One region of the Arthrobacter sp. MDT2-3 genome, then DNA from elsewhere that is predicted to be linked to it. Evidence: riboswitches for the same ligand, from Rfam matches in the RefSeq annotation. Region 1 holds a riboswitch; each other region holds the start of a gene.
What was found. Region 1 has a riboswitch for thiamine pyrophosphate ahead of thiM (hydroxyethylthiazole kinase). Riboswitches for the same ligand answer to the same signal wherever they lie in the genome.

Region 2: it holds a riboswitch for thiamine pyrophosphate, as region 1 does, so the genes downstream of both, thiO (glycine oxidase ThiO) here and thiM (hydroxyethylthiazole kinase) in region 1, are expected to answer to the same signal.
Region 3: it holds a riboswitch for thiamine pyrophosphate, as region 1 does, so the genes downstream of both, thiC (phosphomethylpyrimidine synthase ThiC) here and thiM (hydroxyethylthiazole kinase) in region 1, are expected to answer to the same signal.
Region 4: it holds a riboswitch for thiamine pyrophosphate, as region 1 does, so the genes downstream of both, AC5RUQ_RS19445 (bifunctional hydroxymethylpyrimidine kinase/phosphomethylpyrimidine kinase) here and thiM (hydroxyethylthiazole kinase) in region 1, are expected to answer to the same signal.

What each region holds. Positions count from the first base shown of each region.
Region 1 covers NZ_JBNHFS010000001.1:476,925-481,152, reverse strand. The annotation lists gene AC5RUQ_RS02225 (3-oxoacyl-ACP reductase) at 1-716, opposite strand, end outside; gene thiE (thiamine phosphate synthase) at 804-1,541, opposite strand; gene thiM (hydroxyethylthiazole kinase) at 1,538-2,341, opposite strand; TPP riboswitch at 2,333-2,429, opposite strand; gene AC5RUQ_RS02210 (ribose-5-phosphate isomerase) at 2,569-3,063, opposite strand; gene AC5RUQ_RS02205 (transketolase) at 3,212-4,090, shown strand; gene AC5RUQ_RS02200 (transketolase family protein) at 4,087-4,228, shown strand, end outside.
Region 2 covers NZ_JBNHFS010000002.1:357,727-361,954, forward strand. The annotation lists gene AC5RUQ_RS07240 (4a-hydroxytetrahydrobiopterin dehydratase) at 1-278, opposite strand, end outside; gene AC5RUQ_RS07245 (thiazole synthase) at 324-1,133, opposite strand; gene thiS (sulfur carrier protein ThiS) at 1,138-1,374, opposite strand; gene thiO (glycine oxidase ThiO) at 1,371-2,726, opposite strand; TPP riboswitch at 2,719-2,837, opposite strand; gene thiE (thiamine phosphate synthase) at 2,865-3,602, shown strand; gene AC5RUQ_RS07265 (RNB domain-containing ribonuclease) at 3,663-4,228, shown strand, end outside.
Region 3 covers NZ_JBNHFS010000002.1:19,097-23,324, forward strand. The annotation lists gene AC5RUQ_RS05725 (VOC family protein) at 1-848, opposite strand, end outside; gene AC5RUQ_RS05730 (amidohydrolase family protein) at 955-2,037, opposite strand; TPP riboswitch at 2,114-2,221, shown strand; gene thiC (phosphomethylpyrimidine synthase ThiC) at 2,216-4,051, shown strand; gene AC5RUQ_RS05740 (alpha/beta hydrolase) at 4,121-4,228, opposite strand, start outside.
Region 4 covers NZ_JBNHFS010000008.1:114,304-118,531, reverse strand. The annotation lists gene AC5RUQ_RS19450 (Rne/Rng family ribonuclease) at 1-2,502, shown strand, start outside; TPP riboswitch at 2,663-2,760, shown strand; gene AC5RUQ_RS19445 (bifunctional hydroxymethylpyrimidine kinase/phosphomethylpyrimidine kinase) at 2,768-4,228, shown strand, end outside.

The sequences.
Region 1 (4,228 bases):
GAGCGTGCCCAGGGGGAAGCAAAGAAGAGAATGGCGTCAGCAAAGCCCGACGGTGTTGTGACCTGGCGAAGAGGCGTGGCCGCAGCTATGTAGTCGAAAACCTCCTCGGGCGTGGCTGCGCTGGCATCGGTGGTGCGCAGCAGCCCGCCGGAGACCATATTCACCGATACGTTGTGCTGGCCCAGGTCTGCGGCCATCGTCCGGGTCAAGGCCAGCAGCGCTGCCTTCGCCGCGGTGTAGTCGTGGTACGGGACTACCGGGTTCTGAAACAGATTGGTGCCGATGTTGATGACCCGGCCGAAACCGTGTTCAGTCATGCCCGGCAGAGCTTGCTGGATGGTGTTTAGTGCGCCGCGGACACTCCCGGAAAACTGGGCTTCGAATTCCGGCCAGCTGATGCCTCCAGCACTGGAGCGGGCGTCACCATTAAAGGAAAAGTCGGCCAGGGCGTTATTGACCACTGTGGTCACCGGGCCGCCGAAGTGCGCCTGGGACTGGTTGAGCATGGCTGCAACTTGATCGGCGTCTGTCACGTCGGCCCGCAGGGCTACGGCCCGGTTGGGGCCGTACTTGGCTGCCAAGACTTCGCTTTCCTCGGCGCTGTTGCGGTAGTTGATCACTACTCTGGCGCCCTGGTCGGCAAACGCTTGAACGATGCTGTGGCCGAGACCGCGGCCACCACCGGTGACGAGGACGATCTGCTCTGAGATTTGCATGGTTTCTAGGCTTTCTTTCTTGGGGCGAACAATGGTTGGCGCCGGGCAGTAAAAAAGAGAACCGGGACAGTAAGTAGCCCCGGGACGCTAATCCTGCGCAGCAGGGGTGCTGTTTCTGCAGGCGGGGAAGTTGACGCCTGGCTCGGCGGTTGAGGATCCTAAGGAATTCCAGCGTTCGACAAGGTCTTCGGCGCTGCACGTCGCATCGTCCGCGGCGCAAATCGCGGAGACCACAGCTATTCCCGCTGCCCCGGCACGGCGCAGCGGAACTACGTCACCAGGTTCAATACCGCCGATGGCCATACAAGGCAGGGTGGTAGCGGCCGCGATCCGCCCAAACCCGTCGACGCCCAAGGGCGCCGGGTGATCAGCCTTTGTGGACGTCGGGCGGATAACCCCCACCCCCAGGTAATCCACCGTCCCCCCGGGCAAGCGATGCAGGGTATCCAGGTGCTCAGGGGTGTTTGCGGTCAGCCCCACGACGGCCCCGGCACCCACCAGCGCCCGTACCCGTTCGACGGGAAGGTCGCTTTGGCCGACATGGACTCCGTGCACGGCAGCACCTGCCGCCCGGGCGGCCAGAAAGACATCCACCCGGTCATCCACCAAAACGGTGGCCGCATGCCCGACAGCTTCAGCAGTACACAGGACCAGCTCGTATAGGTCGGCGGTGCTGGCACTTTTTTCGCGGATTTGAACGATCCGTACCCCTCCCGCAACAGCCGCCCGGGCAGTCTCCACCACTCCCCTGCGACCGCATAACTGAGTGTCGGTCACAAGGTAAATGCCGTCGATGCGCCCGGCCGCCCTGTCCCCGGCGGTCATGAGAGATTCATCCGGGACGAAAGCATCCCTGTGTCGATACTTGCCAGGGCATCAAGGAACGCGACGGCGAAAGTGCCCGGACCCCGAACACCCTCAGCTGCCATCTCCGCCGCCACCGTGTACACGGCAGTGGCAGCCGCGGTAGCGGCGAGCTTGTCATCATCGACGGCCAAAAAGGCCGCAGTGACCGCACCCAGTGCACACCCGCCCCCGGTGATTTTGGTCAGATGCGGGTGGCCGTTGCTGATTCGTACAGAATCCGTGCCGTCTGTGATGATGTCGGTTGGCCCCGAGACCGCCAGTATCGAACCATATTGGAGGGCTAGGCTTTTGGCTGCTTCCAATGCGGTTTCGGGTCCATCTACGGCATCGACTCCGCGTCCGCCCTGCCCTACGCCCGCCAGGGCCATGATCTCCGAAGCGTTGCCGCGGACCGCCGTTGGGCGGTGATTCAGCAGCTCGGCAGCCAGCGCGGTACGGACCGGCAAAACACCCACGGCCACCGGATCAAGAACCCAGGGTGTCCCGGATTCGCAGGCGGCGCGTACTGCCTCGCGCATACTTGCCCGCTGTTTTTCGTGAGGGGTGCCGACATTTACGAGCACTCCCGACGCAACCCGCGCGAACGGTCCTGCCTCGGCAGGGACGTCAACCATCGCGGGTGCGGCACCGATGGCGAGCAGCACGTTGGCGGTGAAGTTTGTCACCACTGTGTTGGTCAGGCATTGAATCAAGGGCGTGGTTTCCCGGAGCCGTTCGAGCATGGTCCAGGCATGGTCAGGCGTCAGGCGAATAGTCATCCGCGACATCCCTTCGCTAGTACGAACTAGATCAGGTTCAACGGGTGTTCTCTCAGCCCCTACCAGCAGGGCACCCCGTGTCACTAACGCAAAACCCTACTCCCCACCGGGTAGTGGAGAGAACTTCCCTGTCGGGCCCGCTGACTCCCTCTGGCCCTTTGAACGGTGATCCAGGGGCAGGCTCGACCAAAACACTGTCGTCCCAAGGCGCCACGCGCGGAGAAAATTTAGTCGGGGACGACTCCCGTGCTCTCGTAGCGGGAAATTTTCTCGATCCTGCGGGAATGCCGTTCATCTGCGCTGAATGGCTCCTTCAGGAACGCCTCGATCAGTGAAGTGGCCTCGTCGACACTGTGCTGGCGACCGCCGACGGCCACGACGTTGGCGTCGTTGTGCTGCCTGGCCAGTTTCGCCGTGGAGAGATTCCAGGCGAGGGCTGCCCGGATGCCCTTAACCTTGTTGGCCGCTATCTGTTCGCCGTTCCCGGACCCGCCCAGAACGATGCCCAGCGCAGGCCGGCCGGCTTCCTGGTCGGCGACCACGGCATGGACGGCATTGATGCAAAAGGACGGGTAGTCGTCCAAGGGGTCGTACTCCTTAGGCCCATGATCGACTACCTCATAACCTTGGGCCTCCAAATGGCGAACAAGGTGCGCGCTCAACTCCATCCCTGCGTGGTCGGTGGCTATGTGTACGCGCGGATACGAAGAGTTTGAGGACATAACGGTTTTCCAATCAGTTGTTGGCGGGTTCTGTCAGGTACGCGCTTGAGGGGTTATTTTTCCCACAGTACAAGCGCGGGGGGTTGACTTTGCAAGTGTGGCATCCGTAACATATTCACATACAGTCACTACTGAATGGATATGCACAATGCTTACTGCAGATGCTTCACAGGCCGCGGCGTGGCGGTCTCTTCGAGAAGATCTACTGGCGGGTGACGCCTCTTTCCGCGCCGAGAAACTGCACGAGCGGGCGCAGGCAACGCGGCGCTCCATCCTGAAAATGATTGCGGACGCCGGTCAGGGTCACATCGGCGGGGACTTCTCGGTCACAGACATCCTGACGGTCCTATTTGACGCGGTGCTGGATATCGATCCGGAAGATCCCCGCAAAGAAGACCGCGATCATTTCATTCTCAGCAAGGGCCACTGCGCGGCTGCACTGTACTCGACCCTGGCCCACGGTGGATTCTTCCCTGCATCCGAACTGGACACGTTCATGGCGCCCCTGTCCGCGCTGAACGGTCACCCGAACAGGGTGAAGGTTCCTGGAGTTGAAACCAACACTGGGCCTCTGGGTCACGGCCTCCCTGTGGCCGTAGGTACCGCACTAGGCGCCAAGCTCTTGAAGAACGACTCGCGTGTTTTCGTCGTCACCGGTGACGGTGAAATGCAGGAAGGCAGCAACTGGGAGGCGTTGATGTCAGCGTCGCATCAGAAGCTGGACAACCTGACCGTGATCGTTGACCGCAACCGGCTTCAGCAGGGCGCACGGACTGAGGACACCAACGGGCTTGATCCGCTCGATGCCCGCCTCGCTGCTTTCGGGCTTGAGGTCAGGGTTATCGACGGCCACGACTACAACGCCCTCATTGAGGCGATGGCTCCTTCCACCACCGGTTCTCCGGTTGGTGTCATCGCCAACACGATCAAGGGCAAGGGCGTGTCCTTCATTGAGGACCGCGTCGAATGGCACCACAAGGTGCCATCCGCAGAACAGACCACCCAGGCATTCCAGGAGCTCTCATGACCACGACCACTGTGCTCAAAGAAGCACCCACTTTCGACAACCGGCAGGATTTCGCCGACGAGCTGATCCAGCTGGCCAGGACAAACGAACGCATCGTCGCTGTCTGCAACGATTCGGTCGGGTCGAGCAACCTGACCA
Region 2 (4,228 bases), on a different contig from region 1:
CTCACTGCCTCCGCCGCGCCCACGTCGCGGGCGGTGACTTCTCCCCCGGCGTCATGCGAGGTGTAAAGGAGGAACACCCGGTTGTAGCGCCAGTCCAGGTCCGGGTGGTGGTTCTGTTCTTCGGCAAGGCGCCCGACGGCGGCAATCAGCTCAAGTGCGGCAGCCGCCGTCGGCACCTTGTACACCGTCACCAGCGCACCTTGGCTGTACCGCCAGTCCGTCAGGACGGCCAGTGCGTCCTCGAGCCGCTCGGGAGAAAGAATGTCCTTGCCGGCCATGGCTGCTCCTCACCTTATGGCTGGCGGAGCGGCACCGGGAGCGGGCTACAGGAACTCTGCCCGGCCCTCCATGGCCGACGACGCCAGTGCATGTTCGCGGCGCGGGATCCTGCCCGCCGCTTTCGCCAGCCTACCGGCGATCACCGCATGTTTGAAGGCCTCCCCCATCAGGGCAGGATTCTGCGCCCGGGTTACGGCCGTAGCCAGCAGCACGGCGTCGCACCCCAGCTCCATGGCAAGGGCCGCGTCCGAGGCGGTACCGATGCCGGCATCCAGGACCACCGGAACCGAGGCGCGGGAAACGATCAGCTCGATGTTGTGCGGGTTCAGGATGCCCAGTCCGGTGCCGATCGGCGCCCCGAGCGGCATGACTGCGGTGGCCCCAAGGTTTTCAAGCCGGAGCGCGAGGACGGGATCGTCGTTGGTGTAGGCAAAAACCTTGAAGCCCCTGTTGACCAGTTGTTCAGTGGCGTCCACCAGTTCGACGGCGTCCGGCAGCAGGGTCTGTTCGTCAGCTATGACTTCCAGCTTCACCCAGTCGGTTTCCAGTGCCTCACGGGCCAGTTCCGCCGTCAGCACGGCATCCCGGGCGGTGAAGCAACCTGCCGTGTTGGGCAGCACGCGGATGCCGTGGTCCACGAGCAGCTGGAAGAGCGAGCCCGTCTCGGCCGTGGAATACCGCCGCATTGCCACCGTGGTCAGACCGGTGCCGGAGGCCAGGAGGGCAGCCCCCAGGCCGTCCAGGCTTGGCGCGCCGCCGGTGCCCATGATGAGCCGGGATGTCAGGGTTACGCCGTCAATGACCAGCGGATCATCGTGGCCCGCCACGCTTGGAGTAGTGATGGTTTCGGTCATGGTCTCAGCCTCCCTGCACAGCCGTGACGAGTTCGACCTCGTCGCCTTCCGCGAGCGCGGTGGTAAACCACTGGCTGCGCGGTACAACCTCGGAATTGTGGGCCACCGCCACACCAAGCTTTTGGCCGTCCGTTGCCTGCCCGTTGGCGGCTAGGGGGCGGCCGGTGACCTGGCTGACGAGCACGGTGATGGAGGCGCCCTCAGGCACAGGGTGCCGGGTTCCGTTCAAGGTGATGTTCATGCTGTTTCCTTCGTGGGCGATGTGTGGCGGAAGTGGTTGGAGGCTGAGCCCGTGGTTAAGCGGGCGCCTGCCCTCGTGGAAAAGCGGCCAGGGCTGAAGGCTGCCCAACGGGGGTCCTCGAGGCCGTCCAGAAGGTCCCGGCAGACGGCGGCTGCGGCGGGCGTCAGCAGGACTCCGTGCCGGAAGAACCCGGTAGCGATGATGAGGCCGGCAACGTACCCGTGCTCCCGGTCCGCCGCTGATTTGGGGGCGGGAACCCGCCCCAGCAGCGGCGCGTTGTCGGGCGTTCCGGGACGGGCGCGTGCAGTGCATTCCAGCAGTTCGAGTTCGGCGACGGCGGGAACCAGTACCTGCGCGTCGCGGAGGAGCTGGTACACGGCCCCGGCGGAAACGGCGTCCATGGCGGACAGCGCGTCTTCACGCTGGGTTGCCCCGATCACCACCGTGCCGTCCCTGCGGGGAACGATATAGACGGGAACGCCGTGCACCAGCCCGCGGACCGTGGACGTCACCAGGGGCTGCAGGTGCCGGGGCACTGCCAGGCGGAGGATGTCCCCGTGGACGGGCCGCACTGGCAGGTTCAGCCCTGGGGGTAGCCCTTCAAGAGCTGCCGCGTGCAGCCCGTTCGCCACCACCGTTTCGGCGGCCAGCACCGTTCCCCCGTCCGCCAGGCGCACGCCGGCAACAGCTCCCCCGTGCCACAGCAGCCCGGTTGCCTTGGCCGCTACCGCAAACCCGCCGACGACGCCGGCTGCTGCAGTACCGCGGGCCGCAACTTTGTCCCTGTTCCCGCCGCCGTCGTCCATGCCATGAGCCAAGGCGGCCCGCAGGCACGCCACCAACAGCCGCGGATCCACCTGGTGGTCGGCCGGAGTGTCCAGCGCGCAGGCGATCCCCGGGCTGAGCAGGGGTTCCCGTTGTCGCGCGTCCCGGACAGTTACCGGCTCAACGGAAAGGCCGCTGGCCTGCTGGACGGTGCGCAGGTCCATCAGGGCGCGGCGGTCGGCGGCGTCGGCACCCACGGCGAGGGTCGGCGTCGTAATGTATCCCGGATCTGTTCCTGACGCAGCGGTGAGGCCGCCGGCAAAAGCCGGCCAGCGGGACGAGGCATCCAGCATGAATTCCAGGAGATCCTCCTCCTGGTAGTGCAGCTCGCTCACCGGGGCAAGCATCCCGGCGGCGGCCCAGCTGGCCCCCGAACCCGGTGCGTCATCGATCACCACCACGGAACGGCCGGAACGCTTCGCCTCCCACGCAATGCCGTGGCCGATCACTCCACCGCCGATCACCGCCACATCAGCGTGGATGGTGTTGGCCGCATCCACGGCCAGGGGCTCTGGTGATGCGCGCATGTGTCTCCTTCCCTACGCCGGTATTAGCCGGATCAGGTCAAGCGGTCGGCTCTGACGCCCTCTCAGCCCGGCGCTTTGTGACAGCTGCCGCGGGCTCCCGCAGTACGAGGCCAGTGTAGAGGAACTAGGCTTTCCCCCATGAATGTGTCCCACACCCCTGCCGCCGGCACCGACGTACTCAGCAGCGCCAAGATCAGCAACGGCGTCAACGCCGCCCGCCTCTACCTCTGCACCGACGCCCGCCGGGACCGCGGCGACTTCGGCCAGTTCGTGGACGCAGCGTACGCCGGCGGGGTGGACATCATCCAGCTGCGCGACAAGGCCATCGAAGCAGGAGAGGAGCTGGAACTCCTGGCGGTGCTCAAGGAAGCGGCAGAGCGGCACGGCCGGCTCTGGGCTGTCAACGACCGCGCCGACATTGCGGTGCTGTCCGGGGCACCCGTCTTCCACATCGGCCAAAAGGACCTGCCCCTGGACGCTGCACGCACCCTGCTCAACGGCAACGCCGCCATCGGCCTGTCCAGCCACACCCCCGCCCAGGTGGACGCGGCGCTCGGTGCGGCCGCCCGCCCCGCCGGGCTGGACTACTTCTGCGTCGGACCGGTGTGGGCAACGCCCACCAAACCGGGGCGGGCAGCGGCGGGACTGGAGCTGGTGAAGTATGCCGCCGACGCTGCCCGGCCGGCGGAGCAGGAGGGACAGTCCGACGACGGTGTTCCCTGGTTCGCGATCGGCGGCATTGACCACGGCAACGTGGAGCAGGTGGTGGACGCAGGCGCACGCAGGATTGTGGTGGTGCGGGCCATTACGGAAGCGGACGATCCCGCAGCCGCCGCCGCTGCACTGCTCGCCGCCCTGGATGCCCCAAACTCCTGACAACGCCGCTCCGGGCCGGATGCCTGCACTATGCCGCCGATTCCGGCTAGGCTGATTTTCGTGTCACACCATCGGCTGGCCCCCAACGTCCACGAGCACAACAACGCGCTTGAGGAAGCGCTGAGTGCCCTGAGGACCGAGCTGGAGCTGCCGGGCGCCTACCCCGACGAGGCGGTGGCTGACGCGAAAGCGGCAGTCGAATCCCTGCAGCTCCCTGCCTACGACCTCACCGGCGTCGAATTCATCACCATCGATCCGGCGTCGTCCACCGACCTGGACCAGGCGCTGTTTATTGAAGCCGACGGCGACGGCTACCACGTGCTGTACGCCATCGCCGATGTGCCCGCATTTGTTGCCCCCGGCGGGCCCCTGGACGCGGAAACACGCCGCCGGGGCCAGACGTTCTATGCCCCGGACGGTCGAATCCCGCTGCATCCAGAAGTCATCAGCGAAGAGGCCGGGAGCCTCCTTCCCGGGCAGGACTGCTCTGCGTTTGTCTGGGACTTCCGCCTGGACAGCGCCGCCGAGGTGACGTCCGTGGCCGTAAAGCGGGCCCGGATGCGCAGCCGCGCGAAGCTCAGCTATAAAGGAGTGCAGGCGGAGCTCGACGCCGGTACGGCCTCGCC
Region 3 (4,228 bases), on a different contig from region 1:
CGCCACGGATCCTCAAACCGCAGTTCGGCCCCGGTGTGGTGCGCCGGCAGGCCGGCGACCCTCAGTCGGTCTGCGAGCGCCCCGACGTCGTCTCCGGACGGCACCTCGATGAGCACCTCGCCGAGGCCGAGCGTGTCCTTGCGGGGACCGGCGCCGCGGCTGTTCCAGACATTCATGGCCATGTGGTGGTGGTAGCCGCCGGCGGAGACAAACAAGGCCTGCCCGTGCCAGCCTGCGGTCTTTTCAAACCCGAGGATTCCCACATAGAAGTCGCGGGCCGACTGGACGTCGCCGACCTGGAGGTGGACGTGGCCCACTCCTGCCACACTTCCGCGCTGGCGCTGAAGGGACTCTTCAGTGAGGTGCTGCTCGAGGTACCGCTGGGGCGGCAGGACCAGGCTGTCCATTACCACGTCGGCGCCGTTCCAGGACCAGTTGCTGCGGGGCCGGTCCCAATAGAGCTCGATGCCGTTGCCTTCAGGATCAGTGAAGTAGAAGGCCTCGCTGACGAGATGATCCGCGCTGCCCGTGAAGGAACGGGGTTCAAATTGGGCTGCGGTGGCAACGGTCGCGGCGAGGTCCGCCTGGTTCTCAAACAGCAGCGCGGTGTGGAAGAGGCCGGCTTCTCCCCTGTCCGGGAGGTTCAGACCCGGAGCGGGCGCGAGGTGCACGAGCGGTTTCTGCAGCCGGCCGAGGTAGAGCCCGCCGTCCTGCTCAGCGACAACCTCAAGACCGAGGGCACGCTGGTAATAGTCCGTCATCACCTTCATGTCGCCCACCTTGAGCATTACGGTGCCCATGGCGAGGTCGGCAGGAAGAAGATCCTGGCTGGCGGCTTCTGCAGTCATTGAAAACTCCCGGTGCTTGGGCCCTTCGGATTGGGGCCTATGACAGTTAAAATTACTTGAAGCTTCAATTTATTCCAAGTGACTTGAAAGTCAGGCCGCTCCGGGCTTATCGGATGACGCGCCCTCCCAGCACGACGTGTGCCAGTTCGCCTACCGTTGCTGGAGCCTGCCGCGGGTCCTCCCTGCACAGCACGACGTCGGCGCGGGCACCCTCCTTAAGTCCGTCGGCTCCCAGCCACCTCCGGGCGCCCCAACAGGCAGCGTCGAGGGCAGCGGCCATTGGCAGGCCTGCGTGGTGAAGGGCAAGGATTTCATCGGCGATCCTGCCGTGCCGGATGACGCTCCCGGCATCGGTGCCAGCATAGATCTGCACCCCTGCTTCATACGCCTCCAGCACCCGTTCCGCGCGGCGCTCCCACAGTGCCCGCATGTGTGCCGCGTACCGGGGGAACTTCGGTTCTGCCTGGGCTGCGATATCCGGAAACGTGGCGATGTTGATGAGAGTGGGCACGATGGGAACGCCCTGTTCGACGAACCTGGGGAGGTGCCGTGGCAGGAGCCCGGTGGCATGCTCGATGCAGTCGATCCCCGCGTCCAGCATCTGGTCCAGGGTCTCTTCGCCAAAGCAATGTGCGGTGATCCGGGCACCTTCGCCGTGCACCCCCTGCACAGCGTCCCTGACGGCGTCGGCCGGAAATGACGGCGCCAGGTCACCGGCGTCGCGGTCAATCCAGTCCCCGACGAGCTTGACCCAGCCGTCGCCGTCGCGGGCCTGTTTCCGGACAGCTTCCACCAGGCCGTCCGGTTCCACTTCCTCGGCGAGGCCCCGCAGATAGCGCCGGGTCCTGGCAACATGCCTGCCGGCGCGGACGAGTACGGGGGCGTTCCGGCTGCCCTGAAGGAACCGCGTGTCTGCAGGGGAACCTGCATCCCTCACCAGCAGTGTTCCAGCGTCCAGGTCGGTTCCGGCCTGTTCCTCCGCAACTGCTGCCTCCACCGCGCCCCCGGGTCCAAGCCCGATGTGGCAGTGGGCATCCACGAACCCCGGCAGGACCCAGCCATCCAGCACGCGGCCCGCGGGTTGTTGCGGGCGCGTAAAGGTCAACACCCCGTCAACGGACCACAGGCCCCGCCGCTCGCTGTCCGGCCCCGCAAGCACCGGGCCGCTGAATTCGATGATCTCCGGCATTGGACTCCTTTTCCCGCCAGTCAGGCTAGCACCGGCCATGTGACAAGCCCCTCCCGAAAGGCTGTGGTAGCTTTCTTCCTGACCACACGGGTGCCCCTGCAGGGGCTGAGATCGGGCTGATGCAGCCTGCGACCGTTGAACCTGTCCGGGTAATGCCGGCGAAGGAAGTGAGTAATCCTTGAGTACACCCATTGCACCGTTAAGCCCTGCCCAGATTCCGTCCGGCGCGGCAGCGGAAGGCGGCCAGGACCAGGCTCCTGTCACGCAGTCGCTGAAGTCCCATTCCCTGGCCTTTGTCCACGATGAAGCATCCGGGATACGCGTGCCCGTTACGGAGATAGCCCTGGCACCTTCACCCAACGGCGACTCCAATGGTCCGTTCCGGATCTACCGAACTGCCGGCCCGGGGAGCGACCCCGTCCGCGGCCTGAACCCTTTCCGCTCGGCATGGATCGAAGCGCGCGGCGACACGGAAATCTATGGCGGCCGTGGACGGAACCTCCTCGACGACGGCCGCTCGGCTGTACGCCGCGGTGCCGCCAGCGCGGAGTGGAAGGGCGCCCGTCCGGTGCCCCGCCGCGCCGTCGAAGGCCGGAAAGTGACACAAATGCACTACGCGCGGCAGGGCGATATCACCCCCGAAATGCGCTTCGTGGCGCTGCGGGAGAACTGCGATGTGGAACTGGTCCGCAGCGAAGTGGCAGCCGGCCGGGCGATCATTCCGAACAACATCAATCATCCCGAGTCGGAACCCATGATCATCGGCAAGGCCTTCCTGGTGAAGATCAACGCCAACATCGGCAACTCGGCGGTCACCAGTTCCATCGCCGAAGAAGTGGACAAGCTGCAATGGGCCACCCAGTGGGGCGCAGACACAGTGATGGACCTTTCCACCGGCGACGACATCCACACCACCAGGGAATGGATCATCCGCAACTCGCCCGTTCCGATCGGGACCGTCCCCATCTACCAGGCCCTGGAAAAGGTTAACGGCGAAGCAAACGCGCTGACCTGGGAGATCTTCCGCGACACGGTCATTGAACAGTGCGAACAGGGCGTGGACTACATGACCATCCACGCCGGCGTCCTGCTCCGGTACGTTCCCCTGACCGCCAACCGCGTGACCGGCATCGTGTCCCGCGGCGGGTCAATCATGGCCGGCTGGTGCCTTGCCCATCACCAGGAAAACTTCCTCTACACGCACTTCGAGGAGCTCTGCGAAATCTTCGCAAGGTACGACGTGGCGTTTTCATTGGGCGACGGCCTGCGGCCGGGGGCGACGGCCGATGCCAACGATGCCGCTCAGTTTGCCGAACTGGACACACTCGCCGAACTGACGCAGCGTGCTTGGAAGTACGACGTGCAGGTGATGGTGGAGGGCCCCGGCCACATTCCGTTCCACCTGGTCCGGGAAAACGTCGAACGCCAGCAGGAGCTGTGCAAGGGTGCGCCCTTCTACACGCTGGGCCCGCTTGTTACCGACGTGGCACCAGGGTACGACCACATCACCTCGGCCATTGGCGCCACGGAAATCGCCCGGTACGGCACCGCAATGCTGTGCTACGTCACCCCGAAGGAACACCTGGGCCTGCCCAACAAAGACGACGTCAAAACAGGGGTGATCACGTACAAGATCGCAGCGCACGCCGCAGACCTCGCCAAGGGCCACCCGGGGGCGCAGGAACGCGATGACGCACTGTCCAAGGCACGCTTCGAGTTCCGCTGGCGGGACCAATTTGCGCTATCCCTGGACCCGGTGACCGCCGAGGCATTCCATGACGAAACCCTCCCCGCGGAACCCGCCAAGACAGCGCACTTCTGCTCCATGTGCGGTCCCAAGTTCTGTTCCATGAGGATCAGCCAGGACATCCGGGACGAATACGGGTCAGCGGAGTCGCAGGCGGCGGTGGCGGACATGGCAGCGGGAATGCGGGGGAAAAGTGAGGAATTCCTTGCAGCGGGCGGCAAGGTTTACCTCCCGGAACTGGCCGCTCCAGCGAGCGGCCGCCCGTAGCTGCATCACCATTTCCGTCCGGCAGGCTATTGGGGGCTTGCCGGACGGGGAAACTGCCCCCGGCAGGATTCAGGAAGCCCTGGCAGGCTGGCTCCTGCTGACCTCGCTGATGAACGAGCGGATGATGCGGTCACCTTCCGGGGAGTCATGGGGCCGGTGCCCTCCCGCCGCCGTGCG
Region 4 (4,228 bases), on a different contig from region 1:
GAGCTTGAAGGCGGCGAAAGTGCCGACGTTGATGCCTCCGACGACGCCGACGAGGAGTCTGCGGGGCAGGTGGAAGAAGGCGTGACGTCCCGTCGTCGCCGCCGCCGCCGCCGCGGGGACCAGGACCTTGAGCTGACCGGCGGCGGGGATGACGATCCGCCCAACACCGTCACCCGCGTCCGCGCTCCGAGGCCGGTCACCGAACCCGCCGTCAACAACCGCGTGACCAGCGTGAAGGGCTCCACCCGCCTGGAGGCGAAGAAGCAGCGCCGGCGCGAGTCCCGCGACACCGGCCGCCGCCGCACCGTCATCACCGAAGCCGAGTTCCTGGCACGCCGTGAGTCCGTTGACCGGCAGATGATCGTGCGCCAGCGCGACGACAGAATCCAGATCGCCGTCCTCGAAGACGGTGTCCTGGCCGAGCACTTCGTATCAAAGACCCAGCAGGATTCCCTGATTGGCAACGTGTACCTGGGCAAGGTCCAGAACGTGCTGCCCTCCATGGAAGCTGCCTTCGTGGACATCGGACGCGGCCGCAACGCTGTCCTGTACGCCGGCGAGGTGAACTGGGAAGCGGTGAACCTCGAGGGCAAGCAGCGGCGCATCGAAAACGCCCTCAAGTCCGGCGACACCGTCCTGGTCCAGGTGACTAAGGACCCCGTGGGACACAAGGGCGCACGCCTGACCAGCCAGATCTCGCTGCCTGGCCGCTACCTGGTGTACGTGCCCGGCGGTTCCATGACCGGCATTTCGCGCAAGCTGCCCGACGTCGAACGCAACCGCCTCAAGCGCATCCTCAAGGACCGCCTCCCGGAGCAAGCCGGCGTCATCGTCCGCACCGCGGCCGAAGGCGCTTCCGAGGAAGAGCTGACGCACGACATCAACCGGCTGCGCGCGCAGTGGGAGGGCATCGAGAGCCAGTCGAAGTCCACGAAGATCCTTGCCCCTGAATTGCTCTACGGCGAACCGGACCTCACCATCAAGGTGGTCCGCGACGTCTTCAACGAGGACTTCTCCAAGCTGATCGTCTCGGGCGAGGAAGCCTGGGACACCATCGAGGCCTACGTTACGTACGTAGCGCCGGACCTGGTGGGCCGCCTTGAGAAGTGGACCAAGGACCAGGACATCTTCGCTGCCTGGCGCATCGACGAGCAGATCCACAAGGCGCTCGAACGCAAGGTCTTCCTGCCCTCCGGCGGTTCGCTGGTGATTGACCGCACCGAGGCCATGACCGTAGTGGACGTCAACACCGGCAAGTTCACGGGCAGCGGCGGCAACCTCGAAGAGACGGTGACCAAAAACAACCTTGAGGCTGCGGAAGAAGTCGTCCGCCAGCTCCGCCTCCGCGATATCGGCGGCATTATCGTCATCGACTTCATCGACATGGTCCTGGAATCCAACCGCGACCTCGTGCTCCGCCGCATGGTGGAATGCCTGGGACGCGACCGGACCAAGCACCAGGTTGCGGAAGTTACGTCACTTGGCCTCGTGCAGATGACGCGCAAGCGGATGGGTACCGGGCTCCTCGAAGTCTTCGGCGAGCAGTGCGAAGCGTGCGCGGGCCGCGGCGTGGTAACCCACGACGACCCCGTGGAGCACCGGCGGGCCAACATTGTGGCCGCCGAGCACCACATCCAGCGGACGGACAGCAGGCCGGAGGCCCGCAGCGAAGGCCACCGCAACGACGCCCAGCGCGTCGACAACAACCAGCCCGGCGCGCGCCCGGACCGCAAACGCCGGCGGGGCCGCGGTGGCCAGCAGCCGGAGGTTGCCCCGGCAGCAGCAGCCGTGCACGTCCACACGGTGCACCCTGACCCCTCGGACGCTGAACGGCATGCCAAGGCGGAGGCCACAAGGCTGGCCCTTGCCAACATCGCCGCCGCCGCGCATGCAGCCCACCTGCACGACGACGAAGTGGCGGCAGCCAAGCAGGCGGCCGCCGACCAGCCCGCCGCTGCCTCCGCAGCGGAGGCTGCGAAGCGCGACGACGAAGCGCGTCAGGCTGCCGTGCTGACCTTCGGCGGCGAGAAGGTGGTGCTGCCGTTCGTTGAGCACGCTGAAGAGCCGCAGCAGAAGCCTGCCCTGACCCTGGACCGGCTTGCGGAGGCCTTCGCCCACCTTGGCCAGCCGGCACCTGCCGAAGACCAGCCCGAGCAGGCAGAACCGGAGCAGAAACCGGTGGAGCCCGTGCAATCGACAGCGCCGGTACAGGCGCCCGCTGCTGCAGCACCGGCGAAGGACTACAGCGACCACACGCTGGAGCAGTCCCGGCAGCGCCGGCCGCGGCGCAACCGCAGTGCCAGCCGTGCCCAAGGAGCTGCAAACGAAACCACTGTGCAGCATCACGAAAACGTGGCGGCAGCCGGCACAGGGCATACCCACGAGGCAAAGGCCCCCGAACCGGCCGGTGCCGGCGGCTCCAGTGACGGCAATGCCGGCACCAGGAAGCCGGCCGAGGCGCCCATCATCCTGGGCGTCGGAGTTCCGGCCTCGGAGCTCTAAGCGTTACCGGTAAGTAGATGCCCGGCCAGCCACAACAGTGGCCGGCCGGGCATTTTCGTGTGTAGCGCCAGCCATGCGGCGACAGGTCGGCATTTCAGTGCACGGCGCCCGGTCGCAATGTGTCACCTTCGGCCTGGGCCAGGCAAAAAAGCTAGGCTGGGGAACCGACACGGGGTGCCGCGCAGAGAGCCGGCTGAGATTCACACCCGTTGAACCTGTCCGGCTAGCACCGGCGAAGGGATGTCTCTTGTCTACGACTCTTGTAATGCCCACTGCCTCCTCGGCAATATTCACTGCTGCACCAACACGCCCAGGCAGGCCCGTACCCCGGGTCCTTTCCATAGCAGGTTCCGACCCTTCCGGCGGCGCCGGTATACAAGCCGACCTGAAGAGCATCGCCGCGCTCGGCGGTTACGGGATGGCTGCCATCACTGCCCTGACCGCCCAGAACACCCGCGGAGTCCGATCCGTCCATGTGCCGCCCGCAAAGTTCCTGAGCCAGCAGCTGGAGGCGGTCAGTGACGACATCGGCATCGACGCCGTGAAAATTGGAATGCTGGGCAGTGCCGAGGTGATCGAGGCAGTGGTGGCATGGATCCGGAAGGTGCGCCCCGCCGTCGTGGTCCTGGACCCGGTGATGGTGGCCACCAGCGGCGACCGGCTCCTGCAGGAATCTGCCGAAGCGGCACTGCGCGGGCTCCTTCCGCTGGCGCACCTCATCACCCCAAACCTGGCAGAGCTCGCCATGCTCGTTGGGGGCCAACTGCAGGACACCTGGACCGGGGCCCTGGAACAAGGCCGCGCCCTCGCTGCTGCCACCGGCGCCACTGTGCTGGTCAAGGGCGGCCACCTGATCGGTGACGAGTGCCCCGACGCGTTGGTCAACACCTCAGGCCTTCTGTCCGACGAAGTGGTGGTGGTGCCGGGGGAGCGGGTGGCAACGCGGAACAGCCATGGCACTGGCTGTTCACTGTCCTCTGCCATGGCAACGGCGCAGGCACGGCTGGGGGACTGGGAGGTTTCCCTCCGTGAAGTCAAACCCTGGCTGGCCGGCGCGCTGGAGGCATCCGGAACACTGGAGGTGGGAACAGGCAACGGGCCGGTGCACCACTTCCACCACCAGCAGCCGCTGCTTTCCGAAGGGAGCTTCGCCGCCATACTCTGGCGTGAGGCGCAGCAGGACCTGGACGACATCCATGCCCTGGACTTCATCCGCAACCTGGCCTCGGGCAGCCTGGGCGAGAAGGAGTTCGCGTACTACCTCGCCCAGGATGCCATCTACCTCAACGGCTATTCGCGCGTGCTGGCCAGGGCCAGTGCACTGGCACCCACCGAGGCGGAGCAGCTCTTCTGGGCGGCCTCTGCCCGGCAGTGCCTGGAAGTCGAGTCGGAGCTGCACCGCTCCTGGCTGAGCACGCGAACCGTGCAGCCCGGGCTTGGCCCTGTTACGAAGTCCTACGTGGACCACCTGACGGCGGCATCGGCGTCGGGCAGTTATGCGGTCGTGGCGGCGGCCGTTTTGCCCTGCTTCTGGCTCTACGCCGAGGTGGGAGCAGCGCTTTACGCCCGGTTCGTTGCCGCCGGTGAACCGCCGGCGCACCCGTACGCGGACTGGCTGCGCACCTACGCGGACGAAGACTTCGCAGCTGCCACCCGCAGGGCCATTGCGATCGTGGACGAAGCGGCACGCTTGGCCTCGGCCGCGGACCGCGCCGCCATGGTCACG